Regions from separate parts of the Lysinibacillus sp. GW823-FHT02G10 genome, predicted to be linked through region 3. Evidence: riboswitches for the same ligand, from Rfam matches in the RefSeq annotation. Region 3 holds a riboswitch; each other region holds the start of a gene.

Region 1 (4,315 bases), on a different contig from region 3:
CTGTACATAAAAATTTTCCTCTAGCTCTTCAAATGTAATACCACCTGTTACTGATAACGTTTTTGTTGTTGGCCCCATAGCCCCTGCAACAAAACGTGGCCAATCTGATGTGGAATAACGATCCACTGCTTGGCGAGCAATTTCCACTGCACGCTTATTAATTACTTCTGCTTTTGTGCCAAGATCATATTCATTTAACACAAGAGGCGTCCCACCAAATGTATTTGTACAAATAATATCTGCGCCTGCCTCTAAGTATTTATGGTGAATTTTTTCAATAACATCTGGTCTAGTAAGCACAAGATTTTCATTACAGCCATCAAGTTCCTCGCCACCAAAATCCTCTGCTGATAAATTTTCATTTTGTAGCATTGTTCCCATTGCGCCATCAAGAATTAAAATACGTTTCTCTAGTTGCTCTTCAATCGAGTGCTTAGCCATGTATACTTACTCCTTTTTTCTGTTCATCCAATTGCTCTATATATTTCATCAACTCTAGTGTCACATCGTAACGTAAAAATGGTGTAATAAGGTAAATCCCATTGAAATATTGCGTAGCCACTTCTACTAATTCTTTGGCAATAGCAATCCCTTCCAATGTTGCCCTTTCTTTATCTTCTCCACATGCTTTCATTCTTGTTAAGGCATCTTCAGATAATTTGATACCTGGCACTTCATGATGTAAAAATTCAGCGCTTTTATAACTCGTAACAGGCATAATACCGATGTAAATTGGAGCTTGTAAATGCTTTGTTGCCTCATAAATCTCTACAATTTTCTCTTTCGTATATACTGGTTGAGAAATGAAGTAGTCTGCCCCATGCTCAATTTTCTTCTCCAAGCGTGTCACAGCACGATCTAACACACGGACGTTTGGATTAAATGCAGCAGCAACTGAGAAATTTGCTTTTTTACGAAGTGGCTTACCTGAGAAAGAGACCCCTTCATTTAATTGCTTAATTAATTGGATTAGCTCCATGGAAGATACATCATAAACACTTGTCGCACCTGGGAAATCTCCTACTTTCGTTGGATCACCCGTAACGGCCAACACATCATGAATACCTAAAGCATTTAACCCCATTAAATGAGATTGTAGACCAATTAAATTACGGTCTCGACATGTAATATGAGTTAGTGGGCGTACACCATGTGAGCTCTTCAACAATGCGCCCATTGCAATATTGCTAATACGTGGAGAGGCCAATGAATTGTCTGCCATCATAACTACATCTGCACCTGCATCATATAATTGCTTTGCTCCTTCAAGGAACCCATCAATCTCTAAATGTCTAGGCGTATCCAACTCTACTATGACAGAACGTTCACGTTTAACTTTTTCATGAAGAGGCTCATACTTTGTTGGCTCCGCTTCCCGAACAATCTCAATCTTTTTAGGCTTCGCAAGCTTCTCCTGAACCGGTGATAACTCTTCTAAATACTTCTTTGCTGCTGCAATATGTTTGGGTGTTGTACCACAGCAGCCCCCTATTAAACGTACACCTTGATCACGCAATTCAACAGCCGCTCGACCAAAATAATCAGCTTCTGATTCATAAACGACACGCCCATCCTCTAAGTCCAGAAGTGATGCATTTGGATAGGCCGACATAAATGCCTTATTAGGAAGTTCTACACCTTCAAATGCCTGAATTGTATGGTGTGGACCTAGTCGACAATTGACACCAACAATATCAGCACCTAGGGCTTCAAGCTCATGGAGAGCATTATTTAAAGACATCCCATTTTGTAGAACACCGGGCTCATGCATAGAAACTTGTGCAATAATCGGCAATTTTGTTTTTTCTCGTAGCATCTTTAAGGTTGCTGTTAATTCTTCAAAATCATAATAAGTTTCAAGTAAAAGGCCATCTGGATTCCCTGCAAGTAAGACGCTTGCTTGTTCTTCAATAGTCGCTAATATTTCATCCAAGGTTGCATCACTTTTACGAATTCCCCGAATACCACCAATTGTTCCTAAAACAAATTGACCGCCATCAGCCGCTGCTCGTTTTGCGATGGTGATAGCAGCTTCATTAAATTGTTGGACACGTGATTCCAATCCATAGCGAGCTAATTTAATGGCATTTGCACCGTACGTATTCGTTTGAATGATGTCAGCACCAGCCGCAATATATTCTCTATGAATCTTTTCAATTAACTCGGGTCTCTGAACATTCATTTCCTCATGGCAATACTCCAATCCATAGCCATATAGCACTGTGCCTATTGCACCGTCTGCCGTCAATACATGCGTTTTTAACCTTTCAAGCAATCCCATAAAATTAGCCTCTCTTCCTATGTCTCTATATAATAAAAAGCCTTCTTTCATAAAAAAAGAAGGCTTTAACGATTCATCATTGTTGTTCCTTCTCATCTTCGACTCAACGGTCTTCTGGATTTAGCACCTGACAATAAAGTTGGTTGCTGAAGCTTCAATGGGCCAGTCCCTCTGCTTCTCTTGATAAGAATTAAGTATGAATTTTTTAAATAATTAAAAGAATCATATCGTTTACTGACGAATGAGTCAAGACTATTTCACATAACAAAGTTTTTTTCCACTTAAAACCTTAGAAATTGGCAAGTTCCTTTGCAAGCTCTTCACCAATTTTTTTCCCGTTTTGAATGCAAGCACCAATACCTACGCCAAAATACGAGCACCCTGCAATCGATAAATTAGGATATTTCTCATGTAATTCTTGTAGTAATCCTTGTAATGCTTCACGATGCGCTAGATCATATTTAGGCATTTGATCAATCCATTTTGTTACATTCACAACGGTTGGCTGCTCCTCTATTCCTAGGCTCTTTCTCACATCTTCTAAAGCAACTGCTGCCAATTCTTCATCCGTCATGGCGCGTAGTTGCTCATAGGCTGGATTGATGCTCTTATAAAAGAGTCGCACAAGTAATTTATTTTCTTTCGATGTATGCTTCCATTTACGACTAGTCCAAGTTGCCGCATTACAAGTTACGTCTGAATTATGGGAAACAATATAGCCCGTTCCATCTGCTGGCAATTTAGCGTCTGGCACATCAAAACCTAAATAGATAGTAATCGCTGACGCTGTCGTAAATTGGTCAAAATAGCGGTTTAAAGATTCATCCTGTAGCAGATTTTGTACAGTATCGTTCGGTAATGCTAAAACGACATAATCTGACTCAATAATTTCACCATTAGCTAAGGAAATTGTGTAGTTCTTATCTTGTTTTTGAACATTTAGTGTAGTAACACCCTTGATAATTTCTACATCGGATAAGGTTTGTTCAAGTCGATCAATTAAAGAAGATAAACCATTTTTAAAGGATATAAATTTTTTGTTCGCTGCTTTAACAAATTGCTCACGATTCGCATCAAAGCCTTTAATAATACTTCCAAAATCATTCTTATAATCAATTAAATACGGTAAAGTAGAGCCAATAGAAAGCTGATGTAAATCTCCCGAATAAACACCTGCAAGGACTGGTGCAATTTGGTTTTTCACCAGTTCCTCTCCTAAATAGTAAGTTAAAAATTCACCAATTGAACTTTCCTTTGTGAAGCCATTGTTTGGCAATGTTAAATCCTTCAACGCTTCTTTTTTTCCCTGCTCGGAAATAAGTGTACTTTCCTCTAAGGATGCTACACTCATCGGTATTCCGAAAGTTGAATCTGCCGGAATAGCATGTAACTCATTATTCGTATAAATATAAGAAATACCTGTTTCGTTGTAAACTAATTCCGCCTCAAAATCAAGCTCCTGCACGAGTTCCATAACGCCTTGATGACGGGCTACAATAGAATCAGCACCCGTTTCCATGATGAAACCTTGTTCATGTGCTGAATATAATTTGCCTCCTAAATATGTATTTTTTTCTATAAGCACTAGACGAACATTTAAATTATGTTCCTTCACTTGACGTTGCAAATAATGCATTGTACATAGTCCTGTAATACCGCCGCCTAAAACAACAACTGTTTTCATCATAACCGCCCCTATTATTCATTCTTTCTACAGTATAATCCTTTTTTCATTGAAAATTACGTAAACCCTTTACAAATTTAGCAAAAATAGAGCTATTTCATCAGTGAAATAGCTCTTACTTTCTGAATCTCTATAAAATTGATCCTCTATAGCGATAACTTCACAACAAACATTTAAATAGGTACTATAGTGTTTATTACGTCTAAAAATATGAAAAATAGAATGTAAATGTTAGTAGTCTATCCTTTTAAATTTTGCGCAAAGCTCGCTAATTTTTCAGCTGAATTTGTTACCTCAGTAAATGAAGTGCCTAATTCACTTAATATGCCTACAATTGCTTGTATTTTTGT
Region 2 (4,315 bases), on a different contig from region 3:
CACTTAAAGATAATTTTAATGCGCTAGCTGTTCCTAGCTCTGTAGTTGGATTATCCATTGACGGAGCGAGTCCTAGTAAAACAGTTACTAGTGCAATGATCATGGCCGAGCTCACAGGATATGAAACGGCCTCTGTAACCCAAAGGATGACTGCAAAAGCTAAAATGGCTAAAGCTCGTTGCCCAGCTATAGGTAAATCACCATTGTTAGGTAAGAAGGTAATAATGATTAGTAACGCGAATGCCAAGCCAATCCATAGTGGCTTTAAATTAAGTTTTGTAGCTGCTTGCTTTGGTGAAGACATATTTTCTCATCCTTTCTACGATAAAAATGACGATTATTATCCATAACATCGGCCTGTATAATGTTTTATTGAGATAAGAATATGTCTATTTTATTGTAGAAAAAAATCTATGTGAAAATGGTGTTTTTTACAGCAATATGAGTAGATAAAGAGAAAAAATACGGTCACAAAAAATACAAAAATATCCATTAAATATTATTTCTTTTTCTTAAAGGCAGATGTTACTTTAGGCTCTGTTCCATTGACTAATCGTTTAATATTTTCGAGGTGCAGGATGATGGCTATGCCAAAAAGAAGAAGAGCTATAATGGTTGGGCCAATGCCAGGAATCCATAAATAAGTTACTGTACAAAACACGAGATAAAATTCTAGAACACCTACAATTAAATAATTTGTTGCAAAGGATAAAATAACAAATAAAATAAGTGCAAATAAACCAATCTTCCAATCAACAGCAAGTAAAATACCAATGATGGAGGCCGTTCCTTTCCCGCCGTTGAAGCCCATGTAGAAGGGGAAATTATGACCTAAAATAACCCCAGCAGCCATAATATAAGTAAGCAGCCAAATTTGTTCTTCTGTTAAATGAATGGCGTCCCCTAGATAAAAATGCGCACCTATAATAGCGACAACGCCTTTGCCTATATCGATGAGGGCTACTAAAACGCCATACTTCCAGCCAAGGGAAAGAGTAGCATTAGAGGCACCAGCATTACCGTGGCCAGCCTTTTTTAAATCAACCCCCGATAAAAATTGAGCCACTTTAGAGCCGTGAATACAGCCTATTAAATAGCCAATCATAAGAAAAATGATCACGGCCTTTACCATAAAAATACTCCTCTCAAAATTTTTTCTAAAATAGTGTATGCGTTCATATTACGTATAAGAGCAGACAGAAGTTTCGGAAAAAATAAAATTTACTTGTTGACAGAAAAAAACTCTATGTTTATACTGTGTAACAACGATGGAAATTGAATCTCATACTCTTATCAAGAGCGGCGGAGGGATAGGCCCTATGATGCCCGGCAACCAGTAAGCAATGAGCTTACTAAGGTGCTAATTCCTACAGATTCTTACTTGGATCTGGCAGATAAGGGGAGGAAAACTTGCAACCGCAACCCTCTTCTTAGCTGAAGAGGGTTTTTGTTTTCTACAGAAAAATCCTCCTCATCTCCGGTACCATCGTAAAAAAATAACCATTTGGAGGTACACAATGACAAATTTTAAACCAGAAACATTGCTGTTGCATGGTGGTCAAGAGCCAGACCCAGTGACGGGTTCTCGCACAGTTCCAGTCTATCGCTCAACTGCTTTCGTATTTAAAGACACTGCTCATGCGCAACGTCTTTTTGCCTTAGAGGAAGCAGGGAACATTTACACACGAATTACCAACCCAACAGTTGATGTGTTTGAAAAACGTGTGGCTTTATTGGAAGGTGGAACAGCAGCAGTAGCACTTTCATCTGGTGCAGCAGCTATCGCATTTTCCATTTTAAATCTAGCTGGAGCTGGTGATGAGATAGTAGCAGCTAGTTCTTTATATGGTGGTACGTATAATTTATTTGCTAACACATTGCCAAACTATGGTATTAAAACAATTTTTGTAGATGAAACAAACCCAGAGAATTTCAAAGCAGCGATTACTGATAAAACAAAAGCTGTCTTTGCAGAGGTTTATGGTAATCCAAGTTTAAAGGTTTTAGATATTGAGGCAGTAGCTAAAATTGCACATGATAATGGTCTACCATTAATTATTGACAGCACGTTCGCTTCTCCTTACGGTTCTACACCTATTGAATACGGCGCAGATGTTGTAGTTCATTCAGCAACTAAATGGATAGGAGGTCATGGTACAACTTTAGGGGGCGTTGTTGTAGACGCTGGTAAGTTTGATTGGACTAGCGGTCGATTCCCTGGTTTTACTGAACCAGATGCCTCTTACCATGGTCTACGTTATGGAATTGATACAGCTTCTGCTGCCTTTGCTACAAAGCTACGTGTACAATTATTACGTGATTTTGGTCCAACATTAAGTGCTGATGCTGCTTTTAATTTATTGCAAGGGTTAGAAACGCTTCATCTGCGTATCCCTAAACACAATGAAAATGCATTGGCAGTGGCTGAGTATTTACAAAACCACCCATCTGTGGAGTATGTAAATTATAATGGCCTAGAAGATTTTCCGACACATGAGTTAGCAAAAAAATATTTAAGAAATGGCTTCGGTTCAGTGCTTACATTTGGCATAAAGGGTGGACGAGAAGCTGGGCGAAAGCTTATTGATAGCGTGAAATTATTTTCACATGTAGCAAATGTAGGTGATGCAAAGTCATTAATTATTCATCCAGCTTCCACTACTCATCAGCAACTATCAGCAGACGAATTAGTTCAAGCTGGTGTAACCGAGTCGCTCATTCGCTTATCCATCGGTTTAGAGGCAGTAGAGGATATTATTGCTGATTTAGATCAAGCCATTACACAGGCTACAACAACTGAACAAACAGTAGAAGCTTAAAGTTTAAAGAAAATGGTAAGATGTTGTGACGTTAACGTATTTTCTCATTCGATTAGCCTCATTTGGTAATGCGTTAAACGTTGCTACATCAATCTATTACTGCACCCGTTAATTATCAGAACCTTATAAAAAATAATACCAAGTAATTTTATATGTATTATTGACTTTATTAAATCCATGTTATATACTAGGAAATAAGTTAACAGTACGAAAATTTTTTTAAAAAAGGTAAATGTTTTCATAAGTGCTCCCCCACTTTTGAATATATAGAAGAGTAGTTGCCTAGCCAGTGATTACTCTTCCCAAAAACTGATGATAAAGGAGTGTTTAAAATGGGTAACATCTATAGTGCGCAAAACATTGTATCCTATCTAATATATGAGCTAAATGAAGGGCATGTATTTGTCAACAATAAATCCATTCAACACCTTCTTACATCAGTCGAAAGAAAATGGCAGGAAGTATTTGGTCATACAGCATTTCAAGAACATGTTTTTACTGAAAAGGACTTTACTGTAAAGGAAGTATTTGAGGCATATGAACAGTACGGTGTGAGCCATATCTCACTTCCTGCAACAGAGTTTTACTTGAAGTATGGTACATTTCAATTAGTGGAACGTACGTATGCAATACCAAATTTTACAGAAGAAGAGATTAGTCTTGTTCAACAAGCTTTAGCACAATATCGTTATCAATTGCTTTCAAAAGCAAGTTAAAACCCCCTCATATTTTTAAGCTCATTCTCTGCTGCTACAGGGAATGAGTTTTTTCTTTAAAGGGATTGTTATGAGTGTCTGAGCATACATATATATAATAGAAGAAAGACATTCATATATTGAAATGTAAATAGTCAATATTTGTTCAAATCTTATAGATTGATTAATAAAACGTATAATAAAGGGAATGAAACCGATTTCTTTTGCACATCTAGAGAAAACAAATGTCCTTCCTAGAAAGATTTTTCTTGTGCAAAGCGTGTATTTGCGTTACAATTTTCTTTAAGTTAAATTTTGAATTATTTGAATTTGTGTGTGTCCTAACACATATAGAAATAGCGAAACTCATACAAAGAGAGTTGTTGGCTAAAGACTGCGGTGGGTGTCAAATTGTCATGACACAACCCCATGGAAAATTAGCTTTAATGAAACTGCGGAATGTAAGTTGGAGGGAATAACAAGAATGGCAACTATAAAGGCAGCGATTTTAGGATTTGGAACGGTAGGTCAGGGGATTTACCATATTTTAAATGAAAAACGAGAAGAGCTAAAAAATAAATTAGGTATTGAATTAGAGGTAGCGAAGATTTTAGTGACAGATGCTAGTCGTGAACGTGTCCCAGGCACAGCACATTTAATGACAACAAGTATGGATGAAGTCTTAGCAGAGCCAGGTATGCAGGTAGTGTTTGAAGCAATTGTGAACGAAGAACCTGCATACAGTTATTTAAAGCGAGCGGTGGAACATAAATGTCATGTTATTACTGCCAATAAAGTGAT
Region 3 (4,315 bases):
AGTATACCTGTGCACCGTGCTCGTCAATTTTTTGTCCTAACATTTCTGCGTATACTGTTGCAGGAAGTGGAAGGAATGGAGACCCGAAGCAAGTAGAGAATACTGGTTCTGGCTCAGTCACACCACGTTCAGTTCCAGCAAGTTTAGAAGTGAACCCGCTTAGGAAGTGATACATCGCTTGTTCTTTTGTTAATTTACTGATTGGAGGTAACACGCCAAATGCATCAGCTGTTAGGAAGATGATTGTTTTTGGATGACCTGCAACAGAAGGATCAACGATATTTTCGATGTATTGGATTGGATAAGCTACACGTGTATTTTCTGTTAGTGAACCATCATCATAGTCACAAATACGAGTTTCTGGATCAACAGCTACGTTTTCTAATACAGAGCCGAAGCGGATTGCATTGTAGATTTCTGGTTCTTTTTCAGCAGAAAGGTTGATTGTTTTTGCATAGCAGCCACCCTCAATGTTGAATACACCATTATCAGACCAACCGTGTTCATCGTCACCGATTAGCTTACGATCAGGATCAGCTGATAACGTCGTTTTACCAGTACCAGATAGACCGAAGAATAACGCTACATCGCCAGCTTCACCAACGTTTGCTGAGCAGTGCATTGAAAGAATACCTTGTTGTGGTAATAAGTAGTTCATGATACCAAAGATAGATTTTTTCATTTCACCAGCATATTCTGTACCACCAATTAAAATAATTTTCTTTTCAAGTGATACGATGATGAATGTTTCAGAAGCAGTACCATCAACCGCAGGATCTGCTTTAAAGTTAGGAGCTGAGATGACAGTGAAGTCGGCAACATGAGAAGCTAATTCATCTGCTGTTGGACGGATAAATAATTGATGAGCAAAAAGATTGTGCCATGCGTATTCATTGATAACTTGAATGCTTAATTGTGAGTCTTTGTCAGCACCTGCAAAGCCTTTGAATACGAATAACTCGTCACGTTCTTTTAAATATTTTATTACTTTTACATATAGGTTATCGAACACTTCAGAAGAAATCGGTTGGTTGACTTTACCCCAGTCAATTTGATCTTTTGTGCTTTCTTCTTCTACCGTATATTTATCTTTAGGTGAACGACCAGTGTATTTGCCAGTTTCTGCACGAACTGCGCCATCTACTGTTAACATTGCTTCACCACGAGATGTAGCTTTTTCTGCTAATTGTGGTACTGAAAGTTGAACATTTATGTTACCGCCGTTTAATAATTCCTTCAGTTCGTTTGCAATTTCTACTGAATTCATCGATTAAATACCATCCTTTTTTATAGTATTCCCTTGATTTAGAGGGATTTTTTCTTAATTTCAAAAATAGTATAACACAATTGCTTAAATAATCTATACTAATTAAGAAATTATTTTAGAGTTTTTACCACTTTTCAATAAACTGACAAAAAATAATGTTTTTCGAGTAGAATACCATCAATCCTACTGTAATTAGGCACGAAAATTGAGCCACACATATGTTACCACAAGTAGCTAGGTATGTTGTAGGGATTAATTTGCTTCTATTTACATCATCATCCAAGTATGAAAAGTTTTTGTGTAATAAGTTCTTTCCTTTCTATACAGTAATACATAAGAAAATATTTGACAACGTTCGACCTTTTCAGTAACATGAGATTGAACGGATACTCTTATCCCGAGCTGGTGGAGGGTCAGGCCCTGTGAAACCCGGCAACCTGCATGAACTATTTCACGACATGCGTTGGTGCCAACCTGATGCAAGGGAACATCCCTTGAACGATAAGAGTGAAAGGTTACGCAGTCATTATTCCTTTCCTCATGTAAAGTAACGTGAGAAAAGGATTTTTTTATTGCTATAAATCAATGTAAAGGTAAGTATATGTAGTTCTTTCCTTATTATAATGACGGATCTTTCGAAATCCTCGTGTTAAAAGCAGCAGTAACGGCTTGAGAGTTCAATCCTTAGGAGCGGACTTGACATGGGTAATGAGTACCGTATTCATACACAACTACTTATTGTAAGAGTATTTAGGAGGAAAACCAAATGACAAACCGTCGACTGTTTACATCAGAGAGTGTAACAGAAGGACATCCAGATAAGATTTGTGACCAAATCTCGGATGCCATTTTAGATGCTATTTTAGCAGAAGATCCAAATGCACGTGTAGCGTGTGAAACAACTGTAACAACAGGATTAGTATTAGTAGCAGGAGAAATTACTACTTCTACTTATGTGGATATTAAAGGTATTGTTCGTGACACTGTAGCTGAAATTGGCTATACACGAGGTAAATATGGCTTTGATGCTGAGAACTTAGCGGTGCTTGTGGCAATTGGCGAACAATCACCTGATATAGCTCAAGGTGTTGATCAGGCATTAGAGGCACGTGAAGGCTCTATGACAGATGCTGATATAGAAGCAATTGGTGCTGGTGACCAAGGCTTAATGTTTGGCTATGCATGTAATGAAACACCAGAGCTAATGCCATTACCAATTAGCTTGGCACACAAATTAGCACGCCGTTTAACAGAAGTACGTAAATCAGGTGAACTTGCCTATTTACGTCCTGATGGTAAAACGCAAGTAACGATTGAATATGATGACAATAATGTACCGGTTCGCGTGGATACAATTGTTATTTCAACACAGCATGATGAAGAAGCAACACTTGAACAAATTCAAGCAGATTTAAAAGAATTTGTTATTGCACCAGTTGTACCGAGTGAATTATTAGATGCTAATACGAAATACTTCATCAATCCAACTGGCCGTTTTGTAATTGGTGGGCCAAAAGGTGATGCTGGATTAACAGGACGTAAAATCATTGTTGATACATACGGTGGTTATGCACGTCACGGTGGTGGTGCCTTCTCAGGTAAGGATGCAACCAAGGTAGACCGTTCGGCGGCATATGCAGCACGTTATGTAGCAAAAAACATCGTAGCAGCTGGCTTAGCAGAGCGTGCTGAAGTGCAACTTGCCTATGCGATTGGCGTTGCTCAGCCTGTTTCCATTGCTGTCGATACATTTGGCACAGGTAGAGTGAAAGAAAGCGAGATCGTTGAATGGGTACGCGAGTTATTCGATTTACGCCCAGCAGGTATCATTAAAATGCTTGATCTTCGTCGTCCAATTTATAAACAAACTGCTGCGTATGGACATTTTGGTCGTACAGATTTAAATGTACCATGGGAGCAAATTGATAAAGCAGACGCGCTACGAGAAAAAGCACGTTTATAAACTATTGAACTAAAGTAATGAAGTCATTAGAAAATTATTCTGATGTATTAATAAGCAAAGGGGCAACATTGCTCCTTTTGTTTTTTTTACAAAAATACCTCGCTAGGATTCGTGAACATATTCGGTACACGAAAACGCGAGGGATTTTTTCGTTAGTATTGATTTTTTGTGTAGGTTATTTATTTCTGAAGTGATTTATAATATTGACCTTTTTCTGCGTATTCTCGTACGATGCGTTCCATATCCTCTTTATCTTCAGCATTTAATTCTCGGACAACTTTTGCTGGACGACCTAATGCTAAACTATTTGGAGGAATGACTTTACCAGGAGGTACTAGGCTTCCAGCTCCAATAAATGCACCTTCTCCAATCTCAGCTCCGTCTAAAATAATGGATCCCATACCAATTAAGGCATTTTTGCGAATTGTACAACTATGTAAAGTGACTTGGTGTCCAACTGTTACCTCATCTTCAATAATGAGCGGATATTTTGGGCTTTGGTGTAAACAGCAAAGATCCTGGATACTGACACGTTTACCAATAATCGTTGGGGAAACATCACCACGAATAACCGTATTAAACCAAATAGTTGTTTCGGCGCCAATTGTTACGTCGCCCGTAACAGTTGCGTAATCAGCAATGAAAACAGACGGATCGATCTTTGGCGTTTTATCTTTAAATGGATAAATCATGAAAATCGCCTCTTTTCTTTCTATAATGTAGTATTATCGTATCAAATACGCAACTTTATGGAAATATAAAATTAAAATGTGCTATTTATTTCGATATAATCAAAGTGTAATCATTTTTTAGGAGGACTATGTAATGTGGAAATGGGAAGCTGATGGACAAGCAAAAGCTGTGATTGCTATTCTTCATGGTGCTTATGAAAATCACCGTTGGTATGCATGGCTGATAGAGAAATTAAGATTAGAAGGCTTCCACATAGTCATGGGAGATTTACCGAATCATGGAGGTAATGCAAGGTTTGCTCGAGTCCATGATGAAGACTTCAAATTGTACAATAAGTATACAAGAAACCTGATTGAAAATGCTTTTTCATATAATTTACCAACCTTTGTAAT
Region 4 (4,315 bases), on a different contig from region 3:
TACGATATGGCGTACAGCTAGGCGTGCTAGAGGATACTCCCCATATAGAAGCGAAGGCACAAATGCTAGCCCTCGTCTATGATAATATCGGTAATTTCATGTTAACAGGCAACCAATTGAACTATAGGGCTATTTGGAAGGAGGCTGTACATAGCGTTATCCAAGGGGGCAAAGATGACAAAAAGAAATGATGATCGGCGCATTGAAGGTCTTGATTTTGCAAGAGCTCTCGCCATGCTTGGCATGTTCATTGTCAATTTTGGCGTCATAACAGGTTCTACAACGAATGGTTCAACATGGTTAATTGCCTTCCAACATCTTTTCGAGGGACGTGCTTCGGCCGTATTTGTCATGCTAGCAGGAATAGGGACAGCCTTAATGACTCGTCAGGCTAGAGAGAGTAAGGACCCAATCCTTCTTCGTCAAAATCGACTTACTTTGTGGAAGAGGGCGCTTTTGTTATTTACGATAGGGATAATTTTATATGCAATCGGCTGGACAGGAGATATATTACATTATTATGGCGTGTATATGTTTGTTGCTGCTTGGTTGATTGCCCAATCCAAGAAAATGATGATCTTCATAATCGGTGCCATCCTTATCCTTTCACAATGGCTTCAAATTCAATTTAGTTACCTTGCTGGTTGGCATCCAACATATGTGCTACTAGAGTATCTTGATTTTTGGACACCAGCAGGATTTATAAGAAATTTGATGTTTAATGGCTATCATCCACTATTCCCCTGGATTTGCTTCTTTCTGATAGGTATGGTAATGGGCACATTAGATTTAACAAATCATACATTAAGAAAAAACTTACTGGTGATAGGTTTATTGTTAGTCATCATGACTGAGACTTGTTCAACGTTATTCATTAAGATGACAACCATTCATTTATTAGATGTAGAGAGTGCATTGTATTTATTTGATACAGGACCGATTCCACCGAATATGATGTATGTCCTATCTAATTCGGCTTCGGCTATTGTCATCATTGTTGGCTCCATCTATCTTGTAGAGACATGTAAAAATAAAGTTATTCAATCTTTCATATTAACAGGACAAATGTCTTTAACGCATTATGTTGGCCATGTTGTTATAGGCATTGGAATACTAATTATTTGCCAAAAGCTGGAGAACCAAACACTTGCTTTTTCCATGCTGTATGCCTGCTGTTATTTTTTAGGATGTGTCGTTGTTTCTGTATGGTGGAGGACTAAACATCATCGAGGCCCACTTGAATTCATGATGAGGAAATGGAGCTTGTAATAAATTAATGGATTGCCATCTATTTCTCACTGACTAGGCATAAAATACTTTAGGTTTAGGGAGTCTTTTAATCTAAACGACATATTGCATAGTATTCAACTAGGTTTTCTAATATTTTGTATTGACATTCCTATAGCAGAATTATAGAATTATTTTCAAGAAACGCAGTACTCTTATCAAGAGAGGTGGAGGGACTTGGCCCAATGAAGCCTCGGCAACCGAACAACAGGTGCCAAATCCAACAGATGGTGTCTGAGAGATAGGAGGGGCTATCAATCAGTTTGATGCGTTGGCCTCTTTATGAACAATAAGGATAAAAAAGAAGGGGTGTATCGTATGGCTCAGTCAGTAAAAGTAGATGATAAGAAACTAGAGGCAATTGCGAAGGCGATTCAAAATCTTGAATTTGGTGAAGTGCATATTACGATTCAAGATGGTGTGATTGTGCAAATTAATAGGCTTGAAAAGCAGAGATTTCCGCAGAAAAAATAACAATGATTTCAGTAGAACTTATGTCAAACGGCCACCTATAAGCATGAAGGATTTCCTGTGCTTACAAGTGGCCCTTTTTTTGTGTAAAGACTAGCTATAAAAGCTTTTTGGTATGGGACCGATATGACGGCGATGATAAAGCAAAGGCTCTTTTTGAGCATTTGTAATGTCTACGACCTGCCCAATAAAAATGGTATGGTCGCCAGCATCGATTTGCTGAAATGTTTTACATTGTAAATTAGCTGCTGTATCATGTAAAATCGGTAGTCCTAAAGAGGAAGTTGACCATTTTGCTTGTGCAAAGCGATCAGGGATTTTACTGGCAAATAGTGTACATAAATGCTCTTGATCACTCGCTAAAATATTGACCGCAAAATTTGGCGCAGTCGTGAAATAAGGATGGAGCTGAGATTTTTTATCGAGTGACCACAAAATAAGGAGCGGGTCGATTGAAACAGATGCAAAGGAATTGACGGTTAAGCCAATCGGTTTTGTGTCATGACATGTCGTGACAACTGTTACGCCTGTAGGATAATTACCTAATGCCAATTTAAAAGCAGCTACTAAATCTGTCATTCAAATCACCTCTTTATGAAATTAGTGAACGGAGTTTGTAGGTAAACGAAACTTTTTTTCATATCCTACTAGTAACTCCTTTTCTTGAGTAAATTTTAAACTAATCAAACATACAGGTAAAGGTAATGGGGAAAGAAAGGGGAATGGCCATGACTTTATATTTTGATCATTTGGTTCATCAAGTGGAATCACCAGAAAATATAAAGGTTTTCTTCAATAAACGAAATGTCCATACAGTGAATGGTGGGCAGCACACGATGTGGGGGACTTATAATACGTTAAGCTACTTTGGCTTAAGCTATATTGAACAAATTGCTATCTATGATCGTGATTTATTTGAGCAAGCGGCACAATACCCATATTCCCTACATTATACGTTTAAACGTGATCAAGAGCGCCAGGGATTTTCTCGAATTGCTCTGCGCACAAAAAATATTGAGGAAGAGGGTCGACGCTTGCGAGCATTGGGCTATGAAGTATATGGACCAGATGCATGTAGCAGAACAAGACCAGATGGCACTGTGGTAGAATGGAAGCTACTGCATTTTGGTAAGCCAGATCTGCCAATTGATTTTCCATTTTTGATTGAATGGGCGGAGGAAGATGAAGAACGTTTGGTTCAATTAAAGGCAAGTGGTGCCATTGATGTCAAACAGGCTATAACGATGGAATCCGTCCAATTCTACGTCAAGGACATGCAGGCAACAGTTAAGCTGTGGCAAGAGGTGTTACAGCTACCAGTGCCTACGCAATATGAGCAGTATTTGTCACTACAGCTACCGAATATGCGCTTAGATTTCTATGAGGAAGAGAGCGCGATGACAATTACACTTGGTCATGTCAAAGAGGGACCATTTGGTGTGACATTAAAGGATCCTAAACGAACAAAGGAAACTTTAGTTTGCCCTGGTGCTTTTTATTGGATAAATCGATAAGGAGAAAAGGCTGGGCCATAACTAACTGGGACCTTCATTAAGCCGAATAATCTTTAAATTAACAAACATGATAACTAGAAAAACCGAACTATTCCGAAACACTTCGTAAGCGTTTTAGTGGATAGCTCGGTATTTTTATGGGCTGAAACAATTTTGCTCCCGCCTTTTTACATAAGTATTGAAAAACAAAACCATCAATAGAATTTCTGATGCTGGCTACTTGCTTTCTTGTGGATTTAGCGTTACAGAGGAGACCCTGGAGCGAAATCACCCCCTCACCTTGCTAAAATTTTAGCTAGTGACATGATCTTTAATTCAACAATATGGAAAAATCCACTTCATCAAAAAAGTGGATTTTCGTTGCCAATTATTATTCAATTGTCATTTTTTTCGGTGTTTCTGTACCTGTATACCAATCAAATTCAATTTCAAATGAATGCTTGTCGCCCTTTTTTGTATAGGAGTATTCGATTTTGAGCTGTTCACTTGGGCTGACAACTGTTGGCTCTGTGTCTTGAACAAAAGTGAATTCACCATTTTCTTTAAGCTTTTTTGCAATCGTTTCCAGTGTTGCTGCAAATTCTGCTACACTTTGTCGTTCTTTATGCTTCAAAATAACTTCAGTCATGGGTTTATTTTGTTTTTGCATCGAAATCCCTCCTTACGTTTTGTTACTTCTATTATAACATGGAGGGGGCATTCAGCTTATAAAACAATACAAAAAGCGGATGAAGGAAACGATGCATTTCCTAATCCGCTGCTAATCTGGAACTACACGGATAGTCCCATTACGCTTATAGTTTTACAACATTTGATGCTTGGGGTCCACGATTGCCTTCCACAACATCAAATGAAACCTTTTGACCTTCTTCAAGTGTACGGAAGCCTTCCTCCTGGATGCCCGTAAAATGAACAAATACATCTTCGCCATCATCACATTCAATAAAGCCATAACCTTTTTCATTATTGAACCACTTTACGATCCCCTGTTGCATAAGCATTCGCCTCCAATGCGCTTGAATGTAAAATAAAGTTAAATAAAT

Evidence for each region. Region 3 has a riboswitch for S-adenosylmethionine ahead of metK (methionine adenosyltransferase). Riboswitches for the same ligand answer to the same signal wherever they lie in the genome.
Region 1: linked by a shared signal. The riboswitch ahead of AC1RFD_RS20260 (bifunctional homocysteine S-methyltransferase/methylenetetrahydrofolate reductase) and the one ahead of metK (methionine adenosyltransferase) in region 3 are both predicted to bind S-adenosylmethionine.
Region 2: linked by a shared signal. The riboswitch ahead of AC1RFD_RS16750 (O-acetylhomoserine aminocarboxypropyltransferase/cysteine synthase family protein) and the one ahead of metK (methionine adenosyltransferase) in region 3 are both predicted to bind S-adenosylmethionine.
Region 4: linked by a shared signal. The riboswitch ahead of AC1RFD_RS03075 (YezD family protein) and the one ahead of metK (methionine adenosyltransferase) in region 3 are both predicted to bind S-adenosylmethionine.

Annotation. Positions count from the first base shown of each region.
Region 1 is NZ_JBXAJI010000010.1:28,109-32,423, forward strand. It holds gene metH (methionine synthase) at 1-441, opposite strand, end outside; gene AC1RFD_RS20260 (bifunctional homocysteine S-methyltransferase/methylenetetrahydrofolate reductase) at 434-2,281, opposite strand; SAM riboswitch class I at 2,371-2,471, opposite strand; gene AC1RFD_RS20265 (protoporphyrinogen oxidase) at 2,571-3,965, opposite strand; gene AC1RFD_RS20270 (globin-coupled sensor protein) at 4,205-4,315, opposite strand, start outside.
Region 2 is NZ_JBXAJI010000005.1:248,613-252,927, reverse strand. It holds gene AC1RFD_RS16760 (DASS family sodium-coupled anion symporter) at 1-304, opposite strand, end outside; gene AC1RFD_RS16755 (glycerol-3-phosphate acyltransferase) at 500-1,132, opposite strand; SAM riboswitch class I at 1,288-1,401, shown strand; gene AC1RFD_RS16750 (O-acetylhomoserine aminocarboxypropyltransferase/cysteine synthase family protein) at 1,518-2,819, shown strand; gene AC1RFD_RS16745 (hypothetical protein) at 3,152-3,535, shown strand; gene AC1RFD_RS16740 (homoserine dehydrogenase) at 3,999-4,315, shown strand, end outside.
Region 3 is NZ_JBXAJI010000002.1:466,195-470,509, reverse strand. It holds gene pckA (phosphoenolpyruvate carboxykinase (ATP)) at 1-1,267, opposite strand, end outside; SAM riboswitch class I at 1,657-1,775, shown strand; gene metK (methionine adenosyltransferase) at 2,034-3,230, shown strand; gene AC1RFD_RS12140 (gamma carbonic anhydrase) at 3,410-3,922, opposite strand; gene AC1RFD_RS12135 (alpha/beta hydrolase) at 4,056-4,315, shown strand, end outside.
Region 4 is NZ_JBXAJI010000001.1:617,503-621,817, forward strand. It holds gene AC1RFD_RS03065 (TetR/AcrR family transcriptional regulator) at 1-191, shown strand, start outside; gene AC1RFD_RS03070 (DUF418 domain-containing protein) at 175-1,269, shown strand; SAM riboswitch class I at 1,440-1,535, shown strand; gene AC1RFD_RS03075 (YezD family protein) at 1,606-1,761, shown strand; gene AC1RFD_RS03080 (flavin reductase family protein) at 1,852-2,337, opposite strand; gene AC1RFD_RS03085 (VOC family protein) at 2,487-3,272, shown strand; gene AC1RFD_RS03090 (amphi-Trp domain-containing protein) at 3,643-3,921, opposite strand; gene AC1RFD_RS03095 (cold-shock protein) at 4,067-4,267, opposite strand.